DNA from 2 places in the Halalkalibacter sp. HAAS-P014 genome. Region 2 is predicted to be linked to the other one. Evidence: riboswitches for the same ligand, from Rfam matches in the RefSeq annotation. Region 2 holds a riboswitch; the other holds the start of a gene.
What was found. Region 2 has a riboswitch for cyclic di-GMP ahead of AC1FXZ_RS18515 (type II secretion system protein). Riboswitches for the same ligand answer to the same signal wherever they lie in the genome.
Positions count from the first base shown of each region.

Region 1: another riboswitch for cyclic di-GMP. It lies ahead of AC1FXZ_RS07875 (ATP-binding protein); the one in region 2 lies ahead of AC1FXZ_RS18515 (type II secretion system protein).

Region 1 covers NZ_JBWQTV010000010.1:40,820-56,921, forward strand. The annotation lists gene AC1FXZ_RS07835 (flagellar basal body-associated FliL family protein) at 1-294, opposite strand, end outside; gene AC1FXZ_RS07840 (HD-GYP domain-containing protein) at 358-1,404, opposite strand; gene AC1FXZ_RS07845 (hypothetical protein) at 1,446-2,177, opposite strand; gene AC1FXZ_RS07850 (STAS domain-containing protein) at 2,210-2,521, opposite strand; gene AC1FXZ_RS07855 (flagellar assembly protein A) at 2,552-4,624, opposite strand; gene AC1FXZ_RS07860 (PP2C family protein-serine/threonine phosphatase) at 4,637-5,473, opposite strand; gene AC1FXZ_RS07865 (STAS domain-containing protein) at 5,473-5,793, opposite strand; gene AC1FXZ_RS07870 (HAMP domain-containing protein) at 5,816-7,417, opposite strand; gene AC1FXZ_RS07875 (ATP-binding protein) at 7,442-8,407, opposite strand; cyclic di-GMP riboswitch class I at 8,557-8,643, opposite strand; gene AC1FXZ_RS07880 (methyl-accepting chemotaxis protein) at 9,153-10,841, shown strand; gene AC1FXZ_RS07885 (flagellar basal body-associated FliL family protein) at 10,927-11,334, opposite strand; gene AC1FXZ_RS07890 (HD-GYP domain-containing protein) at 11,367-12,371, opposite strand; gene AC1FXZ_RS07895 (response regulator) at 12,405-12,761, opposite strand; gene AC1FXZ_RS07900 (chemotaxis protein CheX) at 12,800-13,261, opposite strand; gene AC1FXZ_RS07905 (methyl-accepting chemotaxis protein) at 13,632-15,593, opposite strand; gene AC1FXZ_RS07910 (hypothetical protein) at 15,834-16,102, opposite strand, start outside.
Region 2 covers NZ_JBWQTV010000024.1:42-16,143, forward strand. The annotation lists gene AC1FXZ_RS18510 (bifunctional folylpolyglutamate synthase/dihydrofolate synthase) at 218-1,540, shown strand; cyclic di-GMP riboswitch class II at 1,751-1,836, shown strand; gene AC1FXZ_RS18515 (type II secretion system protein) at 1,978-2,394, shown strand; gene AC1FXZ_RS18520 (prepilin peptidase) at 2,469-3,215, shown strand; gene AC1FXZ_RS18525 (type IV pilus modification PilV family protein) at 3,228-3,677, shown strand; gene AC1FXZ_RS18530 (PilW family protein) at 3,670-4,161, shown strand; gene AC1FXZ_RS18535 (hypothetical protein) at 4,163-5,278, shown strand; gene pilM (type IV pilus biogenesis protein PilM) at 5,298-6,422, shown strand; gene AC1FXZ_RS18545 (hypothetical protein) at 6,451-7,014, shown strand; gene AC1FXZ_RS18550 (hypothetical protein) at 7,011-8,615, shown strand; gene AC1FXZ_RS18555 (GspE/PulE family protein) at 8,656-10,329, shown strand; gene AC1FXZ_RS18560 (type IV pilus twitching motility protein PilT) at 10,343-11,383, shown strand; gene AC1FXZ_RS18565 (type II secretion system F family protein) at 11,405-12,622, shown strand; gene AC1FXZ_RS18570 (hypothetical protein) at 12,849-13,928, shown strand; gene AC1FXZ_RS18575 (Maf family protein) at 14,097-14,669, shown strand; gene radC (RadC family protein) at 15,019-15,711, shown strand; gene AC1FXZ_RS18585 (rod shape-determining protein) at 15,994-16,102, shown strand, end outside.

The DNA.
Region 1 (16,102 bases), on a different contig from region 2:
AATGGCTTTTTTATCTAGAGATGCAAGGTATAGAATGACTTTGTTTTCAGCGAGAGGATAGGCATTTTCTAATTCTGCTCTAGCACGTTTTGAATCCGTTTCAATTGCAAATGCTACTTGCAGATGACTTTTATTTTGAATCGATGTGACGATCCGGTCTGTATGAAAGACCCGGTCTTCCAACGTGTTCAATTCATTTGATGTAGGTGGTGAAGTATCTATATTATCGTAAACAATATAGCCTGTTAAGCCGACGACAGCGAGCGACAAAATCGCGATTAGGAAATTTTGCATAGGATCATTCCTTATTCATGAAAATGGAGGGTATGTGACAAAAGGTCAAGTTCAGACCTTTTGTCACATACCCTTAGATATTTTCGTTTCTGCTGTTTCGATTGATTCGATTAAGATTGTTGGTTGGTTGCTTAAGTCGATTTCTTTATTTAATTCCAGCAGACGGACAATCGGGCGGTGTGGATTCGAAATGATTCTTGTTACGATGCCTTTTCGTTTTCCTCCGATATTTAGTTGTACATTGGTACCTGGAGGGTAACTAATAATCCCTTGGCTAAAGGCTAACACAATCTGGTGGTTATATTTTGTTTCAGAGTAGGTCATGATCTGCTCGATCGCCTCATGTGGCAAGGCTGCTTCTACTGAAATCAAATGGTCATATTCGTTTGCGAGACTGCATATTTGTGCAAACTCCAACACCTGATCATCTATCAGCTGCCTTGGGTACCCTTTTCCATTTATCGTTTCATGATGTTGATAAGCAACATGCGCTGATATTAGGCTAAACTCCCGGTGTGAGCGAATGATGTTAAAACCAGCTTCCGGATGGTCTTCTTTCTTCGTTGTTTTTGCTTTTCCAATGTCATGCAACAAACAACCAATCCCAAGATCATTGAGCTGTGTGTATGTACAACCAATCTTTTTTCCAATTTGCAAACCGATTAGCGTGACATTTACAGCATGTGCAAATGCAGATAATTGTTGGTCAACAGCCGTCGAAGGAACAAGCATGATCGCACTTCGTTTTTGAACTTCTGTAATCAGTTTCTTAACTGCTTGTTGAATATCTTTTAACGGCAACACTTGATCGCTTTGCGCTGACTTATATGCTTGTTCGACAACAGAGATAATATCGAGCCATGTTGGCATATCAACCATTTCTTCAAGTGTAATCCCTTTTGATGCCATATCTTCAATGAATAAATATTTTATCCCGAGCTGCATGAGCTTCTCTTTGTACTTAGGATGAATCGTGCTTCCAGCGCCTAATAAAACACGTCTTCTCGAGTCATAAACAGGCTTTGCCAATTGCATAAATTGCTCTTGATATTCCTCAATTCCAATCATTCTCATCTTTTCACCTTCTAACTGAACCTTTTTGCCATCCACATTTCTCGACTGCAACTCCTCTATTTTGGGAGTTGATGTTTTCACTTATCCTTATTGTTAATATGTCTGCTAACGGTTGAGGGAGAAACTTTGTACGATTGACTAATTTCGCTCAGTGTAAATCCCTTTTCGTAGTAAAGCTTTTTCCAAATAGGTGTGATACGTTGAATGTCTTCTGATGATGCTTTCTTACTTCGAACCGTCACGCGTTCTTTAATATTTCGGTATACTGTATCTGGACTTACATCGTATTTTTCTGCAATGTATTGAAATGACAACCCGTCTTTATAAAGTTGTTCCCATTTTTTAATAAAGGGTTCATAAACGTACTGATTATTTGTCACCTCTAACTCAACATCATCCTTAATTGTATTAAGAACAATTTTAGAGTGAACTTGATACGTGTCGGCGATCGCTTTTAGAGATTTGCCTTTTTTAAATAAAGAGATCCACGTCGGTTTTAACTCGTTTAGTAACGGCTGTACTTTTTTATACACATTGGTTTTGACCGTTGTTTCACTCACCTGATTTCTTCTCGCTATGTCGGCAAACGACTTGCCTTTGTAGTATTGCTGGATCCATTTCTCGATTTGTTTCCGGTCAAATTGTGATCTCGACTTGCGTTTCACCTTATGCTTAATATATTTCGATACGGTTTCAACTTGGACCGAATATTGTTTCGCAATCGCTGAAAAGGTTAATTTCTCTTCATCATAAAGGCGAATCCATTCATTCTCCAAATGGGCATATTGCTTTGCTTTTCCTCTAGGCATGCTCTCTCTCCTTTTCCGTTAGTCGTCCACTCTTACACAAATATTCCTTCTCCAACGATGTCCGGGATCTGCAACAATTCAAAGACTTCCATCACTTCATCTCTAACATTCGTAATTTTGACGTCAATTTGTTTGCTATTTAGTGTTTCTACGGCATTTAACAACAGTCCGATCCCCGATGAATCAATAAATGGCACGTGTTGAAAATTCATGCTCACTGATTGGTATTGTTCCATTATAGGAATGAGTTCAAGCTCGATGACTTCTGTACTGTCAATATCTAAATCCCCTTCAAGGATTAATTCGAGCTTTTCATTTTCTTCTCTTTTTGTAAATTGGATCATCTTGCTTCCCCCTCAAAGTAGTGCGTGGTCTTATTTAAAAACAATCCGGTTTTCCCGATCAAGAGTTGCATATACATCATGCTTCGTTTCGGTAAACACATGTTTAACGTTTCCAATTTTAATCGCTGTTCCTTCCATTGCTTTTCCGATGATGATCTGTTGATCAAAAGAAGTTGCGATAACCGTTGGTGTACCAACTTCGGAACCTACTTCTTTAATGATTGCTCCTTGCCGGCCATATACTTCTCCACCTCGGACCACCCCGTTAATCCTTGCATATCCACCTGCATGAACCTTCGTATTGACACACCCTTGTCCACTAATTTCAATATCTCCACTGCAAAAGAGCTCACTGTTTGAAGCATTTGGAACAATCATATAGGAGTCTGGTTCAACAGGTGTTTGACTGAGCTCATGTAGCTCTTTCATTTTTGTTGATATGCCTTTAACTTTCTCGATTGTTACGAGCTCATTTGATAATGAGAGGAACAATCGTGTTAATTGGGTTGCAACATTTCTCCATTCCTCATCATCTAAATAGTCCTCACCTTTCCTGAGCACTTCAACATATTTCTTCGCAAGTGGAGGGAAGGTCTGAAATTTCTTCTCTAATAAAATTCGTATTAATGGTTGTAAGCCTTTTGTTGTAAAATCATTGTTCTTAAAGGCAGGAGAGTTCGTTAACTGATTGACGACACCAATGATGTTTTCGGTATGCTTATGCAAAATACCAAGTATTTGGCCTAATTCAGCTACAAGCATGTTATTTTTTCCTGCTGATAATTTCGAACTGATGATGTTGCCGTGTGACATAATTGCTCCTGATGCTGTAAGAGTGGCGCGATTTATTCCTTTACGTACCGTAATATCGCCGGCTGCCTCAATCTTCATCCCTTCTTCGACTTTCCCTAACACTTCGACATCACCGATGAAATGAATATTGCCCGATTCTAAATCTACATCACGACCATGTGTTAGTTTTTCCATGATTGAGACTTTCACTAGCAATCCTCGTTTCTCGACTTGTGGGCGTCCATGTTCAGTTGCGACAATCTTGTCATCAACTAGGGAAACTCCTTTTCCAAGAAGAAGCTTAACCGGAAATGTTTGTTTTGCAGGCAAAGGTTCATTCGTGACGGTTGAACCAATTTGGCCTGGGATTGGTGGATGAACAATGGCGATGACCTGCCCTCTTTCACACGTTGGGATCGATTTGCTTTCACGGTAATCGATCCGGCCATCTTCTTTTTCTTTAAGCCCTACTTTCAAATCCGTTTCTACTTTCACTTCGATCCAACCATCTTTGCCTTGTTTCGGTTCCATCCCCGTTGCAATTTCAAACGTTCCCCGTTCCGTTGTTTCGATTGCTTTGACGATCTCATCTTGATTAAATCCATGCTTAACTCTAAGTTCTTCGAGTTTTTCAATGATGGTTGTGTAACTTATGTTATTACAGACCTCTTTAACCTCATTGATAGCTAGTTTAATATGCTGATCCGGCACGATATCTTGGATCGTGCGAGTGATTGTATAACCTGGCTCGACGTGCAAGAGGACCTTTAATTTATGTTGGTCCATCGAGACTTTCCATTTTGTTTCTTTTTCTTCATCTGTAACTTCTAATTCCCATTGATCACTTTCTGAAACAACGGTTGTTTTTTCTGTTACGAGTTGTTGGTTCTTTTTCAGTTTGATTCCTTCTGTTACTGTCACCATCGGAAAATGGTTTGGAGACGATTGGCAGTGCAATTGTCCGTTTTCCACCCATACCTTCCCCATCATCGTTTCTGATTTCTTCTCTTCCCTTGTTACATTCTGGAAGTCATGCTCTTTGATCGTTATCTTTTCATCAGGGATGCTCTCGATTGCTTGCTCAAGTAATGCCATTTCATCTGTTACCTCAAGAGCTGTTTGTACTTGGTCATGTTGACTTTCTCGCTTCGTCAACTTTACGATCGCTTCTTTTGTGCGAATGCCGAGAAATCCTTTGGCATTATATTGGATGATTTCAATGTTCACTTCTTTTTTCGTCGTCTCTAATAATGTTAGCCCTAAATTAATCGCTTCTGAGATGCTTTTTCCTTTCGACACAATTGATTGCATATTGACCCCCACCTACTCGTGAAATACTGGTGAATTTAAGCTCGTAATATCTGATCTCTCGTACGTCAGTTTCAAAACAACCATCGTAATATCATCTTTTTGCGCTGCTCCATCCATGAAAGCATGAACGGAATCAATGACACTTTTCTCGATTTCTCCTACATCACTGTCTTGATGTTCCCCTAATGTTTCGGTTAAGCGTTCTAATTGATATTGTTCTCCATGTGGATTTTGCGCTTCAACGATTCCATCTGTGTAAAAAAAGACTGTATCATTCTTTTTTAGTGATATCGTTTCTTCGCGATAAACTTGATTCGGCAGGCCCCCAACCATTATCCCTTTTGCCTTTGGAAGAAGAGTGACATCCCGTTTAGCCCCATTGATATGTAGAGGCATATTATGACCAGCATTTGAATAGGTCAACACCTCGGTTTCAGGATCCCAATCGGCACAAAACAACGTTACAAATGATTTTAATTTGCGCAAATCTGCATATAGCGCTTGATTCATTGCTGTTAGTGTTGCACCAGGTCCAGACGTGCTTTCAGCAGCAGTACGAAAGGCTCCTCTCGTTAAGATCATCAGCATTGCTGCTGGAATTCCCTTTCCCATCACATCGCCTATGACGATACGAATTTTTCCGTTAGCAAGTGGATAAAAGTCATAATAATCTCCACCAATTAGCCTTGCTGGAAGGGATGAACCGATCACTTCGCCATTATCAATTGTCGGTGTGTTGCCATTTAATAATGTCGCTTGAATGTTTTTAGCAAGGTTAATTTCCCGTTGCAATGTTTTGTCAATTTCCTTTATCGTATGCTTAGGTACCGAAAGCCCATCAAAATACATCAAATGACCTCCCCTTGAACTGCTTCTAAAATTTGATATAACCCAACCATTTCAAACACTTGGTGTGTTAAGTCATTCACTCCTTGGAGGACGATCTTAAACTGCTTTTCTTGTGATAGATGAATGGCGTTAATAATGGAACCAATTCCTGTTGAATCCAAAAATTCTAACTGAGAAAAATCTAGCACTAACAAGGTAATATCATCAGCAATACTCTCAAGATAAGGATCAACCCTATTTGTTGTGGAAATATCCATTATGCCGCTAATCATCAGTTTCATCGTTGAACCGTTTATTTCTTTTTCAACATGTAAGTTCATTTTTTAGTTCCTTTCTTATTTCCTATTGGTCATCTTTTACTTTAAAGAAGGTGATTTTATTGTTTAACTCCATTGATAATTGGTCCATTTGGTGCAGCGCTTCCTTTAGTTCATGTAAAGTGTCATGGAACATAAGGGTAATCTCTGTCACATCAACCGAATGACCTTTCACCATTTTTTCTAGATTGATTATCTTTTCAATAATCTCGCGTAATGGTGCTTGTAAAAGAAGCGCGCTTTCCGTCTGCTCATCTTCCATCGAGTTAGAAAAACGCAGGATTTTCTCTAAGGAGATCTCGATTTCATTTAAAAGATCTTTTGATTCAGCTGTTATCGCCGTCGATGTTTCCCCCATCGTCTGGATCGATGAGTATACTTGCTTAGAAAGGACACTTGAGACAATAACTAACGAATTCGATTCTTCTTTTACACCCGTAATCAGTTGGTTGAAACGCTTCGTCATCTCATTAATGTTCTCAGCAAGCCAATCTAGTTCATTTTTTTCATTGATTACTAGTTCATTCGTTAAGTCTCCACCAGCGACATCTTGAATATGGGTAACAATCTCATTTAATGGCTGCAATTGCCTTTTAACGATAAGACGAATGATGATAAATAACGCTAGTGAGATAACGAATAGTCCACCTACAAACAAGAACAAAAGTTGATTTTCGGTCTGTTTTTGTTTCGTCAAGTCAAGCACAACTGTCATTACACGGTCATTTGGTAGTGCTTTATACACTTTTTTGTAGCTAACCCCATTTTCTTTGAACATGATGCTTTCGCTTTGTGCGCTGTTTTGAACTTGTTCTAATAGCGCTTCATCTTCTTCGCGTTCAAGTTGATTGCTACCATATAAGATAGGCAGATCAATATCAGGTTCAATGATGTCATTTTCATCTCCCTTTAACCAAGCCGGTACATTCATGACAGCAATCTCGTGGATCGTACTGTCTTCTTTCGTTATTTTTTCAATCATTTGCGTTGGCCCAGCTTGAAAGGTGACATTGTATATTTCTTCATCTAGTATGTAAGGGTTGATCATAAAGTCTGTCGTACCGTCATAGTAGTAACCAAATTTATAGTATAGATGCTCAAACAACTCAGCCCTTGAGATCGGGCCGACCCAATAATTCTCTAGACTAAACCCTTCCTCTACTGTTACTTCTTCTTCTGACATTAATTGATCAAATGCTGTAAACCAGTAGCCCCAATCTTTTGAGCCCATCTGAAGCTGCGTCTCATCAGAGGATCCGGTCACGACGATATCATCATCAATCCTCTCCCATAGCGAAATTTCTTCAACATCCCACCGATCGGCGAGTTCTCTCAATTCTTCTTGGCTAATCTCTTCTACTTGCCTTCCTCGCAACTCTGACATAATCCCCTTAGAGGATAAATACAATTGTTGTTCGATCATATTTTCAATCGTCTCAACCGATTCTTGTGTCGATTCCATCGCATGAAGAACGGTGCTCGTCACATGGTTGAGTTGATCCTCTTGTAGTTCTTCCATCCTTCCATTTAAAAAGTAAGAGCCTACGATAAACGTGAAAATCGTAATTCCTCCTACGTAGAACCCAATTTTTTTTAGTAGCTGCATCATCATCTGATTTTGTTTCATCATGTTCCTCCAGTCATCAGTCTATTACCCAGCACTTTGCGTCCGTGCTTCTTTCCAATCAAACGTTAAGATGAGAGTCGATCCCCTTTCTGAAGTAGACAAAATCACTTGTTTTGTCATTTTCATCATTAACGTAAACCCTTGTCCCATTGATCGTTTCGATGAGTAACCAGCTAATAGTGTATTGTTCGGCAAGTCTTTCAGAGGAAACCCTGGCCCACGATCAGCAATGATAAAACGGATCTCGTTCGTCTCTTCATCTTCAACGATTGTCATCGTACCTTGTTCTGCGTGTTTGATCGTGTTTGTAATCGCTTCAGACAACACGAGTAGCCAACTCATCATTGTTGCTTGATTATCAACCTTTTGTTCTAGCATCTCTTTCGCTTGATTCCGGCAAATAGGAATGTCCGAACGTTCTTTCACCATTCCTTCACAAAGCACAGAACCCGATACATAGCTGCTTACTTCCTCTTCTTTAATAAGCAAAAACTGACCTTGAGTCGCAGCATAAATGACATCCCGGTAAACGGACCAAGTTTTTTCCTCATCTGAAACCTCTTCCTTTTCCACAGTTGGCTCTTGTTTCATGACCATATTTGTTGATGAAAACAAGTCCTGTCGATGCATTGCATAGACTTTTAACATTGCATTTTGAAGATCGTCACGAACATCTAGCTTTTTAATTTGACTTGAGACATTTTGATTTTGCTCATTCCAAGCTAGCATCTTCTCACTTAAATAGAGTAAGTACTCATTACTCTTTGGTGAATTCTTGCTCAAAAAGGATGGCTTTGATAAAGACAGATAAAATAACGCATCGCCCACATCATCATGGAAGTGCAAGTACTGACTTAACTTTCGGGCAAGAAATCCTCTTTTTACCATATAGCTCATTTCCGTATAGGAAATATCTGATGCAAGAGATGGTGCACCCATCTGAGTAGCGATCGTCGTATCTTTAAAAACCTTATCTAGAAACCGTTTCAATGAATGCCCCTCCTTTGATAGATTTTTCATTCCTCATTAAAAACTTCGCTGCATTATGCCAATAAAAAACAAGCCCACCAAAAGGAGGGCTTGTAAAATAATGGGTAATAGATGATCGCCATCTCCCCATACTCTAAAAATCCAACCTTTTCGGAAACCAGGCGATCATAGCTGCAAGCAGCCTTAGACCCATAGCTTTGCGTCCTTATTTTTCAATAAGTTTGCCAGTATCGAAGGTTCTATTTATTATTTATATCGTTTCGCTTTTGTAGGACTTAAGTGGCAAGTTATTCCTTTTCTTTTTTCTTAATCTTGTTACTTTATTTTCCACTAAAAATCCATTTCCGTGAATCAGCGCGTGTTCTTATTTTCCACATAACATACAAAGGTGAGATTAGGACTTGACTCCTTTTATAAAGGATATTTCTTTTCTCCATGAGCCTTTTGCTATCATAGGAGCAATATTCAATAGGAATCTGTTCCTATTGATTGAGGCTACTAAATTAGTACTTGTTTGAAAATAGTAATATACTAGTATATAATCAAGGAGTATAAAGTTTCACAAATTTGTGAAAAATTCACTCTGCAGGAACTGATAGAATTCCTTTTGCTATCTCTATTGCTAAGAGATAGCCTTTTTAAATTCTGACCATTTAATTAAGGGGGAGTTTAGTAGTAGTTATACATATACCTTTAGATCTATTATCAAAAGACATTTTCTAAGACCCTATTGGAGGAAGCATCAATGAAACTTACATTAAGAAAGAAATTATTTACAAGCTATTTAATCATCTCCCTGTTATTTGCTGTTGCGAGCATCGTTTCGTATGTCTCGCTTAAGCAAACGAACAATTCCTATACCGACTTGCTAGATAACGTCGTTAGTCTGCAATCGATTTCACAAGAAGTTGATACGCTCGTTAGCAATCAGACAAGTGAACTTAGAGGGTTTTTACTTTACAGAGAGGAAAGTCACTTTGATCAATTAAGGGAACAAAATAATCAAATTAACTCGTTACTCGAACAAGCGAGACAATACACAGAAGCAGAAGAAGTCGTTGCTTATTTTGATACTTTAGAAACGATCAATAAAGATTTTCTCGAGGCAGCTGAGCGCTCTATCGATGTTGCTAGGACAGATCTAGAAGCTGGGATTCAAATGGCTAATTTAAATGTTGTTAGTCTTAGTGAAGAGATGAGCACCTTATCTCGTGACTTTACCAATCAACTCGGGGAATATCTTGAACAAAATCAAACAGAGACGAACCGAGGAGCGCAGACTGCCATTTTTATTGCGATTATAGTTAGTGCGCTGGCCTTTTTAATTGCAATTGTAAGTGGAGTCTTAGTATCCAATATTATTGCAAAACCCATTATTCGCTTGCAAGAAGTAGCCAAACAAGTCGCTTCTGGGAACTTAGCAGTCAAAAAAATGACCTTGAAAAGCGAAGATGAAATTTATCATTTAAATGAATCCTTCAACATAATGAGTGATAACCTTCGTGGAATGATCGCTCAAATTCAGTCAAATTCAGAGCAAGTAGCTGCTTCATCCGAACAATTAAATGCTAGCGCAAATGAATCAGCTAAAGCAGGTGATCAAATCACAGAATCGATACAATCAGTCGCTTCTGGAGCAGAAAAGCAACTTGAAAGCACGATGATTGCCAATGATAAAGCTAATGAAATATCGGTTGGAATTGAACAAATTTCACAGTCTATTCAATCCGTGACTGAAGCTACAAATGTAGCACAACAAAAATCACAAAATGGGGTTGAGGTCGTTGGAAGAACGGTGAGTCAAATGAGCACCATTAGCAGCTCGGCAACAGCAGCTTCAAACGTGATACGAAATTTAGAGGAGAAGTCAAAGGAAATCGGCACGATCATTTCTATGATTACGGACGTCTCCGATCAAACAAACCTGTTAGCATTAAACGCTGCGATAGAAGCAGCTCGCGCAGGTGAGCATGGAAGAGGATTTGCCGTTGTTGCCGATGAAGTTCGTAAATTAGCTGAACAATCCAATCAATCAGCCAGTCAAGTTAGCACATTGATCAAAGATATCCAACGTGACATTCAGTTATCGGTATCTACAATGGCTGAAGGCGAGGATACTGTGAAAAAAGGGCTTGTCTACGTAGAAGAGGCCGGTAATGAATTTAAAGGGATTTCTCATTCCATTAGTGAAATTGTTACGCAAATTGATGAAGTGTCAGTTGCGATCCAACAAATCGCGATTGGTACCGGTTCGATGCTTGAGTCAATTAATGAAGCCTCTACAATAGCCGAAAGTTCCTCGTCCTACTCACAAAATGTCGCAGCATCTGCAGAACAACAGACCGCTACAATGGAGGAAATATCAGCTTCGGCTGAAATGCTTTCAAAAATGGCCGAAGAACTTCAAGAAACCGTTAAAAGATTTCAGATTTAAATAATAAAAACACCTCCAGCCTCAAATCATTTAGTTTGAGTTGGAGGTGTTTTTATGTTTGTACATAACGGAAAATTACTCTCATCTATTGCATTACCTTTTCAGTTATATACACTTGTTCAATTTTCCCCTTTGTTAAAAATGGGCTTATTTCTTCCTTAACATTTGCTTCAAGTTTTTCAAAGCCACCTTCTTGTTGAATTGAATGTTTATCTAATGATGAAAGATGAAGAATCAATTTGCTTTCAACAAGTGGGAATGCATTCTTTAATTCCCTTTTCGTAGTTCTGGAGTCTGTCTCAATAGCAAATGCAATTTGTATATGGCTTTTGTTTTGAATGGTTGTAACGAGCTTATCTGTATGAAAGACTCGATCTTCTAGTGTACGTAATTCATTAGATGAAGCATCGGACGAATTAATATTTTGAAAGATAATAACGCCTGATAAACTAATAACAACTACAGTTAACAAACCTATGATTAAATTTTTCATATATGCCTTCCTTGATGTTGTGATTATTTTTACTACAATGGTACGTTACGTTCCTCTTTTAAAATAGATTCTATGAAAATCGTTGGTTGATAATTAAGATCGATTTCCCTATTTAATTCAAACAGTCGTACAATCGGACGATGTGGATTGGAAAATACTCTCGTAACGATGCCTTTTCCTTTGCTTCCTAAATTTAATTGAACGTTCGTACCTGGAGGATAACTTATAATCGCGTGGCTAAAGGCTAAAACAACATGGTGAGGGTATTTTGTTTCAGAGAAAGTCATGATTTTCTCGATCGCTTCATGCGGCAAGACTCCTTCTTCAGAAACCAAATGATCATAGTCATTAGCAACACTGCAAATTTGCGCAAACTCTAATACCTGTTCTCCCATTAGCTTTCTAGGATATCCTAGTCCATTGTTCGTTTCATGATGTTGATAAGCTACATGGGCCGAGACCAAACTAATTTCACGATTTCTTCTAATGATGTTGAATCCAGCCTCAGGATGCTCTTCCTTTTTCATTGGTTTTGCCTTTCCAATATCATGCAATAAACAACCCACTCCAAGATCATTCAGCTGTGTATACGTATAACCTAACTTTTTCCCAATTTGTAAGGCAATCAATGTGACATTTACAGAATGAGCAAAAAGGAATAACTTTTGATCAACGGCTGATGTCGGAATAAGCATAATCGCATTACGTTTTCGAACTTCGTCTATTAGCTTTTTAACCACTTTTTGAATGGCTTGTACTGGTAAAGGTAGGTTCAATTCCACTTCCTTAAATGCTGTTTCAACTACAGAAATATGCTCCAGCCATGTTGGCATATCCAACATCTCTTCTAACGATATCCCTTTTGATTTTGCATCTTCAATGAATAAATACTTAATCCCAAATTGTATTAATTTCTCTTTATACTTTGGATGAATGGTAGAACCGACTCCTAATAAGACACGCCTCTTCGAATCACAAACTGGCTTCGCTAATTGCATGCAATGCTCCTGATAGTCTTCAATCTCGATCATTCTCATATATACCACCTACAAACCTTATGTAAAAATTTATTATAATAATCTTTCTAATGCATCGCCAATTCGATCAGGTGTAAATGGTTTAACGATAAAGTCTTTCGCCCCAGCTTGTATAGCCTCAACAACCATTCCTTGTTGTCCCATAGCTGAGCACATCACAACCGTGGCATTTGGATCACGTTTCTTTATTTCTTTTAGAGCTTCGACACCATCCATTTCTGGCATTGTAATATCCATTGTCACTAAGTCGGGCTTCAGCTCCTCATATTTTTGAATCGATTCCATTCCACTTGCCGCTTCACCGACAACCTCGTGACCAAGTTTACCCAAGATATCCTTTAATTGCATTCTCATAAATGCTGCGTCATCTGTTACTAATATTTTTGCCATCTTCTACACTCCAAGTTTTTTAAAATATATACCGGTCATTAATCAACTAATAAATACACGTTCAGGTCCCCTGCATTTTCAAATGTAACAGGCATAAGACTCGCTTTTTTGTATCCACTGAGAAGGGTGTCACCTTCCATGATCATGGGCGCCGTAATGTCAGTTTTAACACCTTGCTCGACAATCAGTGTTGACATTCCACCGGCAATCAAATTTCCAAGTTCTCCACTAAAAGATGGGAGCATCTCTCCATTTATTGGCATACCAAACATGGTTTCACCTATCGTTGAGAAAACCTTCGTTTCTCCGGCTAATACCAACTTACCTGTAAAATCTCCTGTGATCCCAACAACAACAGCAAAATTCAAGCGTAATGGATCTGTCATTAACGCAGAAGTTCCTAATTGAGTAGTCAAAGGAACGACATTTTTAATCGAGTTGAATACACCGTTTGACAAGTGGTTGATTATCGTATTCGACTGATCATTTGTATATAGCATAATAGTACCTCCGTCATTTGATTAATAGGTTCTATAAAACTCACTAAACAACACTCACATATACTAGACTTTAATCCTGATAATATCATACTACAAATTTCCTAATTTCGACATAACTTCATTTCTTTTTCTAGGTTTTATTGTTCTGTATATGTTTACTAATAGTAGGAAGGACAACCTTGTATACACTACTAATTCCTTATAAGGTAGAACGTCTATTCAATCCTCTTAACCTTCACTAGTGCTTTCCATACAATGTAAAACTTCCACAATCTCTAACATTAGAGGCTGTGGAAGTAGCAAAGTTTAGGGTTGCTGAAATCACTTACTCTAGAACTTACCTAGCTTTTATTGTAAGTTGTTCTAATAACTATAGTTTAAATACATCTACCGTGTTTTTTAATTCATTTGCATATTCACTTGTCTCTTCAGCACTTGCTGCTACCGTATCCAATGATGCTGTTGCTTCTTGTGTTGCTGCTGCTACTTCTTCTGCGTTCGTCGCTGTATTTTCGATAACTGTAGCAAGTGACTGGATTAGTTCCACGATTTTTTCCGATGTCGCTACCTCAGAATCTGTGATATTGCTTATCTCGTCTATATCCGAGACTGTCGTTCCAATGGCCTCCAGTATATTTTCCAATGCAGTACCAGCTTTTGTGACAGAGACAACTCCTCTTTCAACTTCTAAACGACTTTTTTGTGTTACCTCAACGGCCCCCTTAGTACTCTCCATAATTTTAGTAACTAAATTGGAAACTTGACTCGCACCGCGATTTGATTGCTCTGCCAACTTTCTCACTTCATCAGCTACTACAGCAAATCCCTTTCCAGCTTCTCCGGCTCTTGCTGCTTCAATCGCTGCATTTAAGGCTAATAAATTCGTTTGATCCGCGAGTTGGGTAATTGTTTCTGTAATCAGTCCAATTTCTTTTGAGTGCTTATCTAAAACTTTCATCATTTCTTCTGTTTCTTCTGTTTTTTCTTTAATATTCTCCATTCTCGTCATTGTCTCATCTACTGTCGTTCTTCCTTCAGAAGCAGTTTCTAGCGTTAATTTCGAACTATTTGTCGCTGAAACTGATTTTTCTTTGGCCTTTTGAATAAGTGAAGAGAGCTCAAGTAACACATTCTTCGCTTCAATTGTTGCACGAGTCCCAGTATCAGCATCATTAGCTACCTGTTGAGTGTTTTTTGCTATATCTTCAGCACCCGCTGTGATTTCTTCAGAAGATGCTGCTAACTCTTGGGATATAGCAGCCATATCATTTGATGCTTGTCGCACGTTCCCTACAACATCTCGAAGTCTTGATGTCATGTTATTAAACGCTTGTCCGAGCTTTCCAATCTCATCGTTTGAGCTACTAGTTACAAACTGAGATAAATCACCGTCACTCACCTTTTCTGAAACCACTTTCATTTCTTTTAACGGTTTTATAATCGATTTAATCACGAACCAGATCAGAATCGCTCCTATGATAATAGAGATGATGATAACAATAAGAGTGAATGTGAAAATTGGAGCCGCACTACGTTGAATTTCCTCAGCACTTATGGTGCTTCCAACTTTCCAGCCTGTTAATTCGTTCGTGACAAAGGTACTTCTCATCTTTTGTCCACTTTCGTTGACATAGTCAAATTGACCATTATTACCACTGGTCAAGTATGCTCCCCAGTCTTCTTCCATCGGCTCTCCTGCCTCTAAATCCGGGTGCACAATCGGCACATTGTTTTCATCTAAAATAAAAACAAAACCTTCGTCACCAATTGCTATACTAGAAATAATGTTTTGAAACTCCGATAAGTCCATCTGTAATCCAATAACTCCTGATTGATCACTTGTTGCTTTAGAAAAGGTTATAACCATCCCTCCAGTCGAGATGGCAATATACGGATCTGTAATACTTACTGCCTCTACATCCTTCATTGCTCCTTCATACCATGGGCGTGTGCGTGGATCAAACCCTTCATTCTCTGGTCCGGGATTAGGTTCACGAATCATTTCTCCTTCTTCTTCTGTTCCTAAATAAGCAAAATCTAACTCAGTATGATTCTCTACATAATCATTTAGAATTTGTCGAACTTCAGGGCTTTCCCACCCATCATATAAATCTTCGTTAATCAATTTTGATAAAAAATCAACATCAGCCATTTTACTAGAGATTAGATCATCCACTTTTTGACTGACAATATTCGAATTCTCCATTGCATCTTTCATCATCTGCTGTCCTAACGTACGTTCTGCCGATTGGTACGACGTAATACCAATTACTAGTGACGGTATGATCAGTACGATTAAAAAGGTACTAATCAACTTAAGTTTTAATGTCATTTGTGCTTCCCCTTTGAATTGTTTATTTTTCACCCATTTGTATACGCTTACCATACAAAAAGACTTCTTTTTCTTTATAGTTTACTAAGTTTTATATCTTGGTAATGTAATATAGATCACACATTAATGATCCAATAAGAAAAAGACCGTTCCTTAGGGCTAGTGGGATTGATCTAGGGAACAGCCTTCTTTAGTTTGGAGCGGTTTTTCCGGCCGGTCTTGCTCGGGTTCCGGTCATAGTCACTCCATTTCCGGCCGGTTCCTTTTTTTCCGGCCACTTCTCCTCGCATTCCGGCCGGTTCCCTTTCGGTTCCGGCGGCTTCTCTCTTCTTTCCGGCCACTTTCTTTCTGTTTCCGGCCGGTCCCTTTTTTTCCGGCCACTTCTCCTCGTATTCCGGCCGGTTCCTTTTCGGTTCCGGCGGCTTCTCTCTTCTTTCCGGCCACTTTCTTTCTGTTTCCGGCCGGTCCCTTTTTTTCCGGCCACTTCTCCTCGTATTCCGGCCGGTTTC
Region 2 (16,102 bases):
TTATACTATAATTACCTGAATAATCGGATTAGTCTGCGCAAAAAAACAGGCTGTTGAGAAAACTTTCTCAACAGCCTGAGGCCCCAATATATTGGGGTCTTTTCTGCGTATGTAGCATTGGTAAAATATGAACATAAAACAATGATTGATAGACTATGACAATTATCGATATAATAGAACAATGTATGCAACGTATAGAAGGGGAGTGAGTGAGTACATGAAAACAAGTTCTGAGGTCATTACTTGGGTTGAAGGGTTATTGCCGTTTGGCATCAAGCCCGGTTTAGAGAGAATGAAATGGATACTAGAACGTCTTGGGAATCCAGAACAGAAAATAAAGGCTGTCCATATCGCTGGGACAAACGGAAAAGGTTCGACGATTAGTTTTATGAGGCATGTCTTAGAAGAGTCTGGTTATAATGTGGGAACCTTTACGTCTCCTAGCATCGAGTTCTTTGAAGAGCGAATTTCGATCAATGGTATCCCGATTGATGAACAGTCGCTTGTTTTATGTGGGAATCGCATTCGCCCGTTAGTAGAAGAACTAGCAACTACAGACCTTGGAAGTCCGACAGAATTTGAAGTGCTGACAACCATTGCGTTTGAGTATTTTGCTACGATTGCAAAGCCAGATGTTGTACTGTTAGAAGTTGGTTTAGGTGGACGTTTAGACTCAACCAATGTAATTCATCCGATTCTTTCAGTCATTACCTCTATCGGATTTGATCATATGCATATACTTGGCAAAACAGTTGAGGAGATTACCACGGAAAAGGCTGGAATCATTAAGAAACACATTCCAGTTGTATCTGGAGTTTCTCAGCAAAGTGCGAAAGAGGTTGTACAGAAAACCTCAACAAAGCAGCTAGCAGAATTGTTTCAATTAGGTACGGATTTTAGCGAGCGAATTGTGACTAATAATGAACAGAAACAAGTTTTTACTTACCTTCAAAAAGATGACGAAACATTTGATGTCACCATTCAAATGCAAGGACCACATCAAAGGAAAAATGGAGCTGTGGCAATTAAGGCTTTACAAGTTTTAACAAATAAATATTTATATAGGGTAACAGAACAAGATATCCAACGTGGGCTTGAAAAGGCCACGTGGCTAGGACGCTTTGAACAAATAAGTGACCATCCTCCTATCATTATTGACGGAGCTCATAACGAAGAAGGAATAGAAGCGCTAGCAAATACGTTAAAACAACATTATCCAGACAAAACGTTTCGCTTTATAGTGGCAGCGACTAAGGAAAAGGAAGTCGCCAATTTATTGAAGCCGTTAACTAGATTCGATGCTGAGTTTACGTTTACAACCTTTGACTTTGAACGTGCAGCAAAAGCCCATGACTTATATAGGGAAGCGCCTGTCGCTAAAAAGAAGATAGAAGAAAATTGGGAACAAGCGTTAGCAACAGAAATAGATGCACTGAATGAAAATGACTTATTAATTGTATGTGGGTCACTTTACTTTATAGCAAAGGTCAGAAAATACTTGTTAAGTAAAGATGAAACAGCACTAATGATCAACAGATAATGTGTTTAGGAAGCAATGACTGTGGGTAAACATAACTTAGTAGTAGAACCTCGTAGTGAAACTATTTACTTCTGAAGAGCCGGACTGCTGCTGTATCAATAGTCCTTTTGATTAATTTGGAAAATTGTCGATATTTCTGGAAAGCTTCAAAATCTAGGAAATTAGTATTGACTTTAATTCCGAAAAAAAATACACTAAATGTAACAAATGAACACACTTGGAAGCGATGAAATACGACTTGTATCTGGGCACCTAAAAGTCGTATTGAGCCACTGGTGCAACCGGCCTTTTGTCTACTTTAGTAAGTTGAAATGCAAAAGGCTTTTTTGTTTGCTCAATTCCTTTCATTTGGCTGATTTTGTTAAAAATGAGTCTGGTTTTATGGGTCTTTATTACTATCTTAGATGATTTTGAAAAATGAAAAAGGGGATAGAGAAATGAGAAAATTGATTAAAGAACGCCTGAAAAATCAAAAAGGGTTAACGCTGATTGAGTTATTGGTTGTAGTTGTGATTTTGGGGATTATTGCTGCGATTGTAATTCCGATGGTTATGGGAAATACGGATGAGGCGAATGCGAACACAAATTTACAAAATGCTAGTATTATTGTTGATGCGGCTAATCGATATCAAGTTTTAAACGGTACTGTTCCTGAGGCTTCTCATCTTTTATTAGAAGAAACTAATGAAGGCCTTCATGTAGGTGGTCCGTTTATTAGTGCTATTCCAGAAGCGGTCGGTGCAGGTTGTGAAAGTCCTTTTGCTATAGATGATGATAATGGTGTAATTAAAGCAGTTTTCCCGAATGACGATTGCCCAGGCTATGATGCTGATTTACATTTGAGTGAGGATTAAAGTTTACTAATTAAAGCTGTCGCTATATTTCAGCGACAGCTTTTCTTAAATAATACCAAAAAAGGAGGAAAGACATGCTCATTGACATATACGTTATCCTAATAGCCCTCATACTCGGCAGCTTCTTCAACGTCGTCGCCATTCGTTTACTACAAAAAGAGTCAGTCGCATTCCCTCCTTCTCATTGTCCTCACTGCAAGCACAAGCTGTCTATTCTTGATCTTGTACCTGTCTTTAGTTATCTCTTCTTAAAGGGCAAATGTCGTTATTGCCAAGTGAAGATTTCTCCTCTATATCCGTTTGGGGAATTGTTAACGGCTTCATCTATGTTTGTTGTTTATAAGTTTGTTGGATTAGAGTGGGAATTGATTCCGGCGCTTTTACTCACGGTTTTACTAGTATTAGCAGTGTTAACAGATATTCGTGAGCAGTTGATTTTGGATAAAGTTACGTTTCCGATGCTTGGTCTTTTGCTAATTAGCCGTTTCTTTATTGGCACGGAGTCGTTTTGGTTTTATTTAGCAGGTGGGGTTGTTGGTTTTGTATTGTTACTAGTTATTGCGATTGCCAGCCGTGGTGGCATGGGTGGTGGCGATATAAAGCTTTATGCAGCCATTGGTGTCGCGCTAGGTCCTTGGTTAACGTTGATGAGCCTGATGCTTGCTGCATTTGCAGGTGCTCTTGTCGGTGGGGTATTGATGCTTTTAGGGGTGGTTAAACATAAGCAACCGATTGCGTTTGGACCGTTTATTTTAATTGGTACGATTGTAGCTTATTTGTTTGGGTTTGAGATTTGGTATTGGTACACAAGTTTTTTATAGGAGGTTAGTGGAATGAGAGATGAGAAAGGTGTAACGTTAGTTGAATTGCTAGTTGCGATTGTTATCGCTGGAATCATCCTCGTTCCCCTATTAACGATCATGACTGGTACGTTTACGCGCACAGTCAGTCAAGAGCAAGAGACGGTTAATGCCTATATCGCTCAGAGTGTGATGGAAAAGGTAAGAATGAACAGTTCCGAACATCAGTTAATCGAAGGAAGCTATTGTTGGAACGGTGTCGAATGTGAACCCTTACCTGATTTTTATATCGATGGGGATTTAGAAATCAATCACGACTATACCATTTATGTGGAAGTTAAGAGTTATTCAGATAGAGATCATTTTTATGAAGTTTTAGTAACGGTCAGCAATGATTCCTTGGTGTCACATGGTCCTACTAGTGGTGTCGTTGAAAAAAAGAATGAGATCGAGCTAGTAACGGTGGTGAAAAAAAATGAATAGCAATAATGAGCGAGGGATAACACTAGTGGAATTGCTCGTTATCATTGTCATCATGGGGGCTATTAGCACTCCGATTTTTATGATGGTTTCACTGTCGTTGAATACTGAACGAGATGTTTCCACACGAAATGAGATACAACGAGAAGCCCGTTTTATTATGGAATATATAACGGAAAAAATGCGTGATAAAGATGTAGGATGGATCCAAAAGAACGAAACTACTCAAATTTGGTTCTTGTGCAAAGGTGAACAAAATCAGGAAGGCGATGAAGAGTGCTCCGATGTTTTCTTAACCTATGAAGAAGCTAATAAAACAATGAGGCTCGGTGTTGGAGGAAATGTTCTTTCTACAGATATTGAGAATTTTGACTTTCCTGGTTTCGGGGAAAGTGGCCAAGTTGTATTGAGAATTGATAAGGCTGATGAAAGCCTTGAATTAAGAAGTGATATCTATACTAATCGTTTTAATGAAGAGGATGAATAACATGAAAAAGCACATTCAATCTGAACAAGGGGCTGCCCTTATATTAGTTCTCTTTGTTATTGTTTTTCTTTCCATAGTTGGACTGTCGATGTTAACACAAACGACGTACAGCCAAAAGTCGATAGTTCAAAATAAAGTGATTGAAGGTCAATTTTATATGTTGGAAGGTGGACTTGACTTATTTCTAGATTATATTTATCAGGATGTCGGGGAAGAAGAGCTTTTTTCCTTTTTTGAGCATTATTTGTCAGAAGAGAAAGTCTTTACTGATGATGTATATGTCATTGATGGAAACACAATCATGTTTACAATCTCATCTGAAGTAATATCTGATGAAGAGTTGCAGAGCGAACCAAATGAAGAGGTACATGAACAGCTAATGGAAGCGACAATTACTGCGAGTGTGCAAAACGATCCCCAAATAGAACGCGAACTCTTGATGCATATTAACAAAGAGATTATCAATAGATACTTTGGGCAAGGGGTTTCTATTAATTATATTGGTGGGAATGTTGATGCAGAGACGAAACAAGTAAAGTTGTCTGCTGAAGAAATTATTCAGATCACGAACGATCAATATAATAGCGTTGTTGATAAATATAGCAAATTGATACACGAGAAATATGGGTATCATTACAATTTTTCTGGACAGCAACCTCATACAGGTTTTCAGCAAATACCTAATAGTTGTCAAGATACACCTAACCCATTTACGATAGGCGAATTAGTAATTAAAACGTGCAAAAATTTATCAGCGCCATTTAATGTTCCCGAAAATGAAATTTATATAGTAGATGAGGTCGAGATAACGGGGAATAGTCACGTTACTGTGGACGGTTTGTTACTTGCTGATTACTTACGAATTAACGGGACTCCAACTCTTACTGTTAATACAGGAATCATTGCTAGAGATTTTGTCATGGGAGGAAAAGGGAATCCAGAAAGTCCACCAGCCGGGCAAAATCTAAGTGTAGAAGGTGCTGCAAATGGTATACCGTGTGATTTACTTAATGGTACACTAATTGATTGTGGCAAAGTGGATAATTTAGAGCATGTTACAGTTGAGTATGGCGAAAATTATGAGTACGAGGTCGTATCATATAGAACATTAAGATAAAGAGAATGAGGTGTAAGTAATGTTCTTCAACAATAAGTATTCAGGCATGGACTTTCGTGACAAGAAGGTAACCTTTGCTACGATTAAAATGGATAGACAGCTGCCTGTACTAGTGGGGGTTTTTGAGACTCCGGTTTCGAAAGGGATAATGGATGATGGAGCAGTTGTAGAAGTTGAAGCGTTATCTGAAGCGATCGAGACGTTTTTAGAAAATAAAAAACAAAGTTCAAAACGAGTTCATCTTGCCATTCCTACTCAAAATACGTTAATTCGAAAGATAAATACATTGCCAGATCTAGAAGAGAAGGATTTAGCGAAACTCATTAAGTTTCAAATTGGAGAAACAATTCACCTTCCATTTGATGAACCGATTTATGACTTTGTGAAAATCGGATCGCTTAATATTAACCGTCCTAATGCTTACTTAGAAAATGAAGACTTTACAGTTGAGGATTTAGCAAGAAATAATAACCAGGACGAGCCCCGGAGTGAGATCCTCTTCTTTGCAACATCAAGACAAATTTCTGAAGAGCTAATGGAAGCTTGTGAAGATGCCGGCTTTAAACCCCAAACGGCCGAGATTCGTGGTCTGGCTCTACAGCGATTGATATTGAATCTTCATCCTCGTTGGTTAAGAGGAGTGGAGATGATCATTGATGTAGAAGAAGAGATTCTAGATATCCATATTTTTAAAAACGATATGATTATTTTCTCGAGAACGATGGTAATTGATAGTGAGGAATCTGTAGATATACCGGTAGAGCTTGAAGAGGAAGTGCTTTCCTTTAATATAGTTGATTTAGAAGAGGACCGCGAAATAGCTGCTACGAAAGAGCAGACAAAGAATGAAGCAGAAGATCACTATGTCAACGCTGTAATTGATGAAATTCAAAAAGCTCAAAATTTTTATCGTTACTCATTAGGGGAAAGAGATAGTGAATTTGATCGAGTGATTGTAACCGGTGATCTTGCAAGCAAAATGTGTCCTCTCTTTAAGGAGAGATTAACGATGGTTACTGAAGTGACAAGGGTTGATTATACTCCGATACTCGAATATGACATTTCAAACGATTTGTTAGATAGCTGTAGTGTGGCGATTGGGTTAGCGATGCGCGCTAACGAGAAGCCAAAGAAAAAGAAATAATCTGTAGTGGGAGATTGGAGAGATCGTCTTGAACATAAGCATTGACTTACTCCCAGAACGATCAAGAGCAAGAGAAGATAGGTTTCCGGTAATCCCAGTTATGGGATTAGCCTCGATTGTGATCGGAGCGATCGTTTTAGGAGTCACATATGTTGATACACGAAGTAACATTAATACGTTACAGGGACAAATTGCAACGCAAACAGAACAGCTCGATATAATCGAGGCTGAATTTATTGCAATGACTTCAGGTGTTACAGAATATAACTATGTTGACTATTATCAAGAATTGGATGGCTTTTTAACTAGTATATACAGAGGGGCCATTACATTAAAGGAAATAATATATCTTTATTTACCAGAAGGTGCTAGCGTTGAAACATATGCGTTTAATAATGAAGGAGCATTAGCAATAAGGCTGACGACGACTTCTAAGGGAGATGCCGCTATTTATTTGAATCACTTGCTAAATGAAGAAATTGTAACAGATGCACAAGTGGAGACTGTTTCGGAAAGAGAGAGCGATGGAACCCTTGCCTATACATCTCAGTTTACGTTAATGCTTAATACGTTAGTTGGTGAAAGAGAATGAGGGAATGGCTTGTTCGAAATCAAAACCTACTATTATATATTGTGATTATTGCTTTTTTAGGGTTAGCATTTTTCTACTTTTTTCAACTCAAACCATTACAAGCGTCACAAAAGAATCAAGAAGGTGAACTGGATAGAATTCATGCATCTATTTGGAACTATGAAGAAGCGATTTCAAGTTTGAAGCCTCAAGTGTTGTCAAATGAAGACGAAAGGTTATTACTAGACAGCATTCCAATCCGGCCAAATGTCGAACAGTTACTTGCTGATTTAGAGAGTACAGAACTTGAAAATGGAGTCTTTATTAGGAGTATTTCTACTGAGATCATTCAGAATGAAGCAGAGGAGCGTCAATGGGGCTCGGTATTTTCTGAAGACGTTTTAGAGGTTTTGGGTGAGCGACTTGAGGAGGTTGAAGAGCTACAAGTTTCCTCAGTTGAACTAATTGTTAACGTAGAAGGCACAGAAGAAGAAGTTGATGCATTCATTGGAGATATCGAAAATCTTCCTCGGATTATTCATATTCAAGATTATAACTATACAATTAGTGAGAATGATGTAGGGACAGAACGCTTAACAGCTACGGTTAACATGAGAGCCTATTATAGCGAGGAGTTCCTTACATTTGTTGAAGAACGAGATGAATTTGAGTTAGATTATGAATTTGATGTAAATCGCTTAAATCGTTATATTGAAATAGCTGAGGGAGTAAGCGAAGAACCAACTGATGGAGAGCGTGTAGACACGAATGAAGGTGAGCCTTTCAATGATGAAGAGGAACTTGAGGCAGAAGAAAGCCGGGAAGAAAGAAACGAGTCAAGGGAAGAGACTGTAGAGGACATGCCTTCCGGAGACGATATAGGTCACGATCACAGAGAGAATATCTCCATAAACCCTGTTTATCCGAATGAAAGCTATAATGTAGAATTAGGCGTCACTCCATTAGAATTATACTATATGCCGGCCTCATACGATAAAGCCGTTAAAGATGACGATACGTTTGTTTACCTTGTTCAAACAGGAGCTTATAATACGGATTATTATTTCCATAGACAATTAAACAGACTTATTGGACAAGGGGTATTCCCTCGAACAGTAGTACGTGATCATGATCCAAGTTTAACGAGTTTAGTTATTAATACGGGGTTTGGGCATTCACGCGCGTCAGCTGAAAAAATAGGCAATTATTTATATAGTATCCATTCAGATTACTATTCTTGGGTAGATAAAGTGCCTGTTCGACTTCCAGAGAGTGAGAAACAGACTTTGTGGCCGGTTGCCATTGATGCAATTAATATAATGAGTGATATCGCATCCAGAGGGATAACGGACAAAAATTTTGCCCTTACAAGTAGTCAGTATATGAAGGTCAATGAGGTCTTTGAGACATATGAAGAAATAGCGAAGCAAGCGATAGAAGACTCAAAAGATGAAGCGAGAATTGTGCAACTGCAAGATACGATCACATTTTTAGCATTAGCAAAAGATTCAATCGAACACTATCATGATCAGCCGGATTCTGCAGTCTTATGGCAAACACAAGGGGCCATGCTTGAATTCATTTATTCATTGAATGGCTTTGTGCGATTCGACTCGAAGTAGCTTCATTGTTATCTTTCTTAGTAAAAAAGGAGTTGGACGTATGGCTTCGCAAAAACGTAAACGATTAGGCGACTTACTTGTTGATTCAGGAGTCATAACCAATGATCAATTAATGGAAGCGCTCGAAGAACAAAAAAAGACGGGAGACAAGCTTGGTGACCAACTCGTATCAATGAATTTGGTTACGGAGCAAACAATTATTGAAACCTTGGAGTACCAGTTAGGGATTCCACATATAAACCTATATAAAGTAAAACTCGATCAAAAAATTATTGGGATTATTAGTGAAGAATATGCCCGCGAATACCAACTAATACCAGTTGAGCGAAATGGAAGTCGGTTAACGGTTGCAATGGCAGACCCACTTGATTATTTTGCTTTAGATGATCTGAGACTTAGCACGGGCTTTCAAATTCAGCCAGCTATCGCAAAAAAAGAAGAATTACGCTTGGCCATAAATCGTTACTACGGAGTGCAAAAATCACTCGATCAAATGATCGTTGATATGGCGCCCCAAAAAGAAGATGATGAGGCCACTCTTGAAATGCAGCAATCGGATGATTCGCCAGTTGCAAAGATGGTGAACCAGCTTATCTCTCAAGCTGTTCATGAAGGAGCAAGTGATATTCACATCGATGCACAAGAAACAGAAACGATTATTCGCTTTCGGGTAGACGGAGTACTACGCCATGAGCGAACGGTGCCGAAAAATATGCACAATGTTCTAGTTTCAAGGGTGAAAATTTTAGCAGATTTAAATATTGCAGAAAGACGACTACCCCAAGATGGTCGCTTTAAAATGGATTTAGATCTTCATAAAATTGACTTGCGTATCTCCATTTTACCAACAATTTTTGGTGAAAAAATTGTTATGCGACTTCTTGATACGGCAAATGTTCTACTTGGGATTAATCGTCTTGGCTTCTCGGTAGATAATGAAGAGAAGTTTCTTAAAATGCTTAAAAATGCATATGGGATCATTCTTGTTACAGGACCAACCGGTTCGGGAAAATCGACAACGTTGTATTCTGCTTTGACGAACTTAAACTCACCTGAAGTAAATATTATTACGGTTGAGGATCCGGTCGAGTACCAATTAAAAGGAATTAACCAGGTTCATGTTAATAGCAACGTAGGAATGACATTTGCTACGGGCCTGAGATCAATTTTGCGACAAGACCCTGACATCATAATGGTCGGAGAAGTGCGGGATACAGAAACAGCTGAAATTGCACTGCGCTCTGCATTAACAGGGCATTTGGTTTTAAGTACATTGCATACCAATGATGCTGTAAGCGCAATCGGGCGTTTGATGGATATGGGAGTTGAACCGTTTCTAGTTGCATCGGCCTTATCGGGTGTAATTGCACAACGTCTCGTGCGTAAGGTATGTCCAAGTTGTGTTCAGTCGTATGATCCATCAGCAGAACAGTTGCAACTCTTTCAATCACACGAGATTCCTGTAAAGCAGCTTGTTAAAGGTAAAGGGTGTGCAAATTGCAATAGTACAGGTTATAAAGGACGACTTGCGATTCACGAGGCGATTGTAATCAATGAACAGTTACGTGAATTAATTATAAAGAAATCATCTGATTCAGCGTATCGCCAATACGTAAAAGAGCAAGGCTTTAATAGCATGTTAGAAGATGGTTTGACAAAGGCAGCTTTAGGACTTACGACAATCGATGAGGTGTATAGAGTTACAGTGGAATAGAAGGTGGCTTTTAATGGATATTGATAAATTATTAAATTTTGCTTTTCAAAATAAGGCATCGGATTTGCATATAACAGTAGGAGCAACACCGAATTTGCGAATCAACGGAAAGTTAAAGAAAGTTGAATCACAAATTTTAACACCTGAACAAACGTTAATGATGGCTAAACAAATTATTCCAGAAGATAAGTATAAGCAATTTGAACAAAATGGTGAACTTGACTTCTCATATGCCATTCAAGGTGTTTGTCGTTTTAGGGTTAATGTGTTTAGGCAAAGAGGTTCTGTCGGGATCGTTTGCAGGGTTGTGAGTGGGAAAGTTCCTACTATTTCAGAACTGGGTCTTCCAACGATCCTAGAAGACTTCGCGAAGTATACACAAGGAATTTTACTTGTTACGGGCCCGACAGGTTCGGGGAAATCTACCACTCTAGCTTCTATAATTGATTACATTAATGAGAATATGAGCAAACACATTTTGACATTGGAAGATCCAATTGAGTTTTTGCATAAACACAAAAAGAGTATCGTCAATCAACGAGAAATAGGCCTTGATAGTAAAGGGTTTTCGATAGGGTTGCGTGCTGCTTTGCGTCAAGATCCTGATGTAATTCTTGTTGGTGAAATGCGAGATTTGGACACTGTTCGAACGGCTATAACAGCAGCTGAAACAGGTCATTTGGTTCTCGGGACACTCCATACTCAAACAGCTTCGCAAACGGTGCATCGAATCATTGATGTGTTTCCAGCTGAACAGCATCAGCAAGTGAGAATGCAATTAGCTAGTTCTCTTCTTGGGGTTGTCTCCCAACGACTCTTGCCAACAGCAAATGGTAAAGGGAGGATCGCAGCATTAGAAATTCTCGTTCAAAATGCAGCGATTGCTAACTTAATACGCAGTGATAAAATTCATCAGATTCTAACGGTATTAGAAACGAGTCGAAGCAGTGGAATGAGAACGATTAATATGGCCGTGAGTGAGCTTGTGCAAAAAGGTCTTGTTACACGTGAGACTGCTGATGAATTTGTACCAAACTGGAATAAACATGAATAACAATGGAGAGGAGGTAAGCGAATGGTTTTTCTCTACAAGGCGATCGACTCCAGAACAGGGAAAGAAATAAAAGGGAAGCTCTCAGCGAATTCTGTAGATTTAGCTGCAACCGAGTTGAAACGAAAAGGTCTCTACATCGCTGAGTTAAAGGAACAAAAGGAGTCTATTTGGAACAAAGATCTTACTATCATTATAGGTAAGCCGGTAAAGAATGCAGATTTTGTTATTTTTTGCAGGCAGTTGGCGACCCTGTTAAATGCGGGCACAACAATCGTAGAATCTGTGAAGATCTTATCAGAGCAAGTAACCTCTAAACCTTTTAGACAAGCACTTGATGAGGTTTATTACGATGTGAGATCAGGTACTTCTTTCTCCGAAGCTTGCACGAAACACGAGAAGATCTTTGATAAGGTGTTTATCAATATGGTTCGTGCTGGGGAGACGAGTGGAGACTTAGAAAAGGTGTTAGATCGTTTAGCAACTTTCTATGAAAAAGAAAGACGTGTTCGCGAAAAAGTGAAATCAGCTATGATGTATCCTATTGCTGTATCTCTCATCTCCGTTGTCGTAGTTGTCATTTTGCTAACTGTGGTATTACCCAGTTTATTAAATAATTTATTATCAATGGGTGGGGAGATTCCGGTGCCAACGTTAATAGTAATGGCGGCATCTGATTTTCTTATTCATCAGTGGTATATTGCTTTGCTCGTGGTACTTGGTTTGATTCTCGGATTTGTGGCGCTACAACGAGATCCGAAGGGGAGATATATGCTTGATTACGTCAAATTAAGGCTTCCTGTTTTTGGTCTATTGGCCCAAAAAACTATTATTGCTCGTGTAACGCGAACGATGGCTTCTATGTTTTCAAGTTCTGTTCCGGTTTTACAAACGTTAACGATGAGCTCAGAAATTGCTAATAATGAAGTGGTAAAAAAAGTAATGACTGAATCAAAAGAGTCATTACGTGCTGGGGAGAGCTTATCGGAGCCATTTAGCAAAAGCTGGGTATTTCCAAAACTAGTAAGCCATATGATTAAGGTAGGAGAAGAGTCTGGACAACTTGATTCAATGCTTGAGAAAGTAGCAGACTTCTATGAAGAAGAAGTTGAACAAATGGCTTCAAGGATGAGTTCAATAATAGAGCCTTTAATGATCGTTGTGTTAGGGCTCGTTGTTGGTACAATCGTACTTGCGACGATGCTCCCTATGTTTTCTGTTTATCAGAATTTTGGAGGATAAAGTTGAAAGTGAAATCTCTATTGGCCACTGAAAAAGGTACAGGTCTTTTACCTTTTTCAGTGGCCTTTCTAACTCTACTCGAGTACCCTAGCCTTTAGATCAATTGTTTCTTCTTAGATAAGGCTATTAGTTAATACGATAATTATTTCAGTTGCTTGTTCTATCTAGTACTCATGTTTAATAGAATAGAAATATAAAGAAATGATTGTGGAAGGGAGTGGTTTAGATGGAACAGGAGAAATATAAAATATCGGTCCGATTAAATGGGAAAGAGCAGACCCTGAACGAGCAAAGCAATGAAGATCGCTCTAGCAAACAATCTGCCAACCAGGTTATCTCAAATGAAATTGTTGCGGCCCGAGAAGATGTAGCAGATGATGAAACTGAACTCATTCCTCAACCAGATAACATCATAGATTTTGGAAAAAGACAAGAAGAACGAAAACGAAATGATGCACCATATTGGGATGATGGGTTTAGTGAGAAGAGTCCGAAACTTCCATTTAAACGTAAGAAGAAATCATATAATCCTAATAAAAAGCCTAAATTTCCAATGATGTTAATTGTCTCGTTGTTTTCAGCTGTTGCAGTTGGACTAAGTCTTGGATTTATGGTATTGACTTTTTTTACTGGCGATGGTGTGGGGACAAGCCAAGGAACTACAGGTGGAGCAGTAGTTCCTGCTTTCTCAGAAGCAGGTGAGGGGCTCCCAGTCTTAGCATTGGAAGTCGTTCAAGGTGGGGCGTTCGCTGAACTGGAGACTGGAGAAGACGTTGCTAAAAATCTAAAAGAACAAGGTTTAGCTGCAACACTGACAACTACAACTGATCCATTTTATATGTTTATAGGTGCTGGGGGAGATCGTGCACAGGCAACGAGCATCGGGATGATATATGAAGATTATGGCCACGATACGTATTTGAAAACGTATCGTGTTGATGGGAAAGCTGTAACCGGACAAGCTGAAGAAACGACTACATGGTTTACAAATGCCATTTCCCATTATAAAGAACTTCTTTCATTAACGGTTGATGGTTTCGGTGGTGGGTCGTTACTTACAACTGAGAAAATGGCGCAATTAGAACAAGCAACCGATGACTTACAAGCCAATCGTAATCAAGCTTTTATGAACATGCCAAAAGAAGTGCAAGATAAAGCTTTGGCCATGGGGGATAACCTAGTTCTTGCAGGCGAGAAGTTATCAGCTTATGTAGACACTCAAAAAGAAGAAGAATTGTGGCAGTCACAACAGGCGCTGTTAGATGCACTTGTAAATTACGAAGAGGTTATAGATACGCTACAATAACGAGGAATTAAGTGAAGGTGTTTCAATGCTTATCAATTGAGCGCCTTCTTTTAGTACGTTTGAAAGATACATTTTCTAACATACTTGTTGTGGAAAAAAAGAGGATTTGGTAATCTTTCTTATGAACCTGTACAATAAGTAAAAAACTATTGTAGAGGTGACCCCTTCATGAAATCTTTCATTTTAGCCTCAGGTTCCCCGAGGCGTAAAGAGCTACTCGAACAAGCCCACTATTCATTTTCCATTCAAGCAAGTACAGTTCAAGAAAAAGTAGAGGAGGGATTATCTCCGGAAGAAGTCGTAGTTCAATTGGCCAAACAAAAAGCAGAAGACGTATCATCGAAACATAAAGATGCGATTGTTCTAGGTTCAGATACTGTCGTTGTATTTCATTCTGATATCCTTGGAAAGCCTCAAGATAAGACTGAAGCAAAAGCAATGCTTGAGCGTCTATCTGGACAAACACATACTGTGTATACAGGCGTAGCCCTTTGTCATCCAAGCGGCACAACAACCTTCTATGAGAAAACTGAAGTTGAATTTTACCCATTATCCACTGACGATATTGACATGTATATTCGTAGTGGTGAACCGTTTGATAAAGCGGGAGCATATGGAATACAAGGGTTCGGTGCTTATTTAGTTAAGCGAATCATAGGTGACTATTTCGCCGTCGTTGGCCTCCCCCTAGCCAAAACAATGCGCGAACTAAAAAAAATCGGCATAACCCCAAGTATATAAGAGTTGATTCCAAAAGGGCGGTTTATCCCTTTTGGAATCAACTCGAAGCAATGAGCGAAGCCGCTACAATGGTCTTAAGGCTTCATGAGTGGTTTTCTCATGAAGCCGAGTAGCGAGAGAAGCCATTGCAAAAAAGCCAAAAGGGCGGTTTATCCCTTTTGGAATCAACTCGAAGCAATGAGCGAAGCCGCTACAATGGTCTTAAGGCTTCATGAGTGGTTTTCTCATGAAGCCGAGTAGCGAGAGAAGCCATTGCACTTCTTTGAGGTTTTCAGCCGTCCTTGGTTTTTACCTTTTTATTTTTATAAAATCTCCCTTTTTTGTACACAGTAGAAAGGAAGTGTTCTCTTTGTCTCACTCGTCGTTTCTTATCCGAGATGTTCCATTGCGTGAAAGGCCTCGTGAACGCTTGTTACAAGAAGGCCCTAAAACTTTATCGAATCAAGAAATACTAGCGATTTTGCTTAGAAGTGGAACGAAAAAAGAATCAGCTTTGCAAGTGGCTCATCATCTTTTAGCAAAATTTGATGGTTTATTATTGTTAAAGGATGCTGTAATTGAGGAATTATGTACTGTTAATGGGGTAGGTGAGGCAAAGGCAGTTGAACTTTTAGCTGCAATAGAACTTGGAAGACGAATTCATTGTATGCAACCTGACGAACGGTATGTCATTCGTTCTCCAGAAGATGTATCAAACTATGTGATGGAAGATATGCGCTTCCTTCAACAAGAGCATTTCGACTGTTTATATTTAAATACAAAGAATCAAGTCCTTTCAAGAAAGACAATTTTCATTGGCAGCTTAAATGCGAGTATCGTGCATCCACGTGAAGTATACAAGGAAGCATTTCGTAGGTCGGCTGCTTCTGTTATTTGCCTCCATAATCATCCATCTGGAGATCCGACCCCAAGTCGTGAAGATATTGAAGTGACAAAGCGATTAACGGAATCGGGGAAAGTTCTTGGAATTGAGCTTCTTGACCATATTATTATCGGTGATCGAAAATTTGTTAGTCTTAAGGAACAAGGGTATGTCATATAATAAACTCGATCGTAGTCGTGGAAATAAGATTAGGAAATAAAGCGATAGCGATCTTCAAAAGAGAATGGTAACATAAGAGGGGTGTTGCTTTTTTATTGGAATCATGCCATGCCACTGTAACTCAATTTCTTTATGTTTTGCTTCAAAGTGATGAAATGTTCATGAAAGTTTTTATTTAGTAGCTTTTTTGTTAAACTTGGGGAACTTAAGGCTATTTTTTTTATGTTTTATTCGTTATAATGAAGGTTATGATTTCGGATTTGTATGAAGGGAGATACATAGATGTTTGGTGGGTTCTCAAAAGATATAGGAATTGATTTAGGAACAGCAAACACGCTTGTTTATGTGAAGAGCAAAGGAATAGTCGTCCGTGAACCGTCGGTTGTCGCAC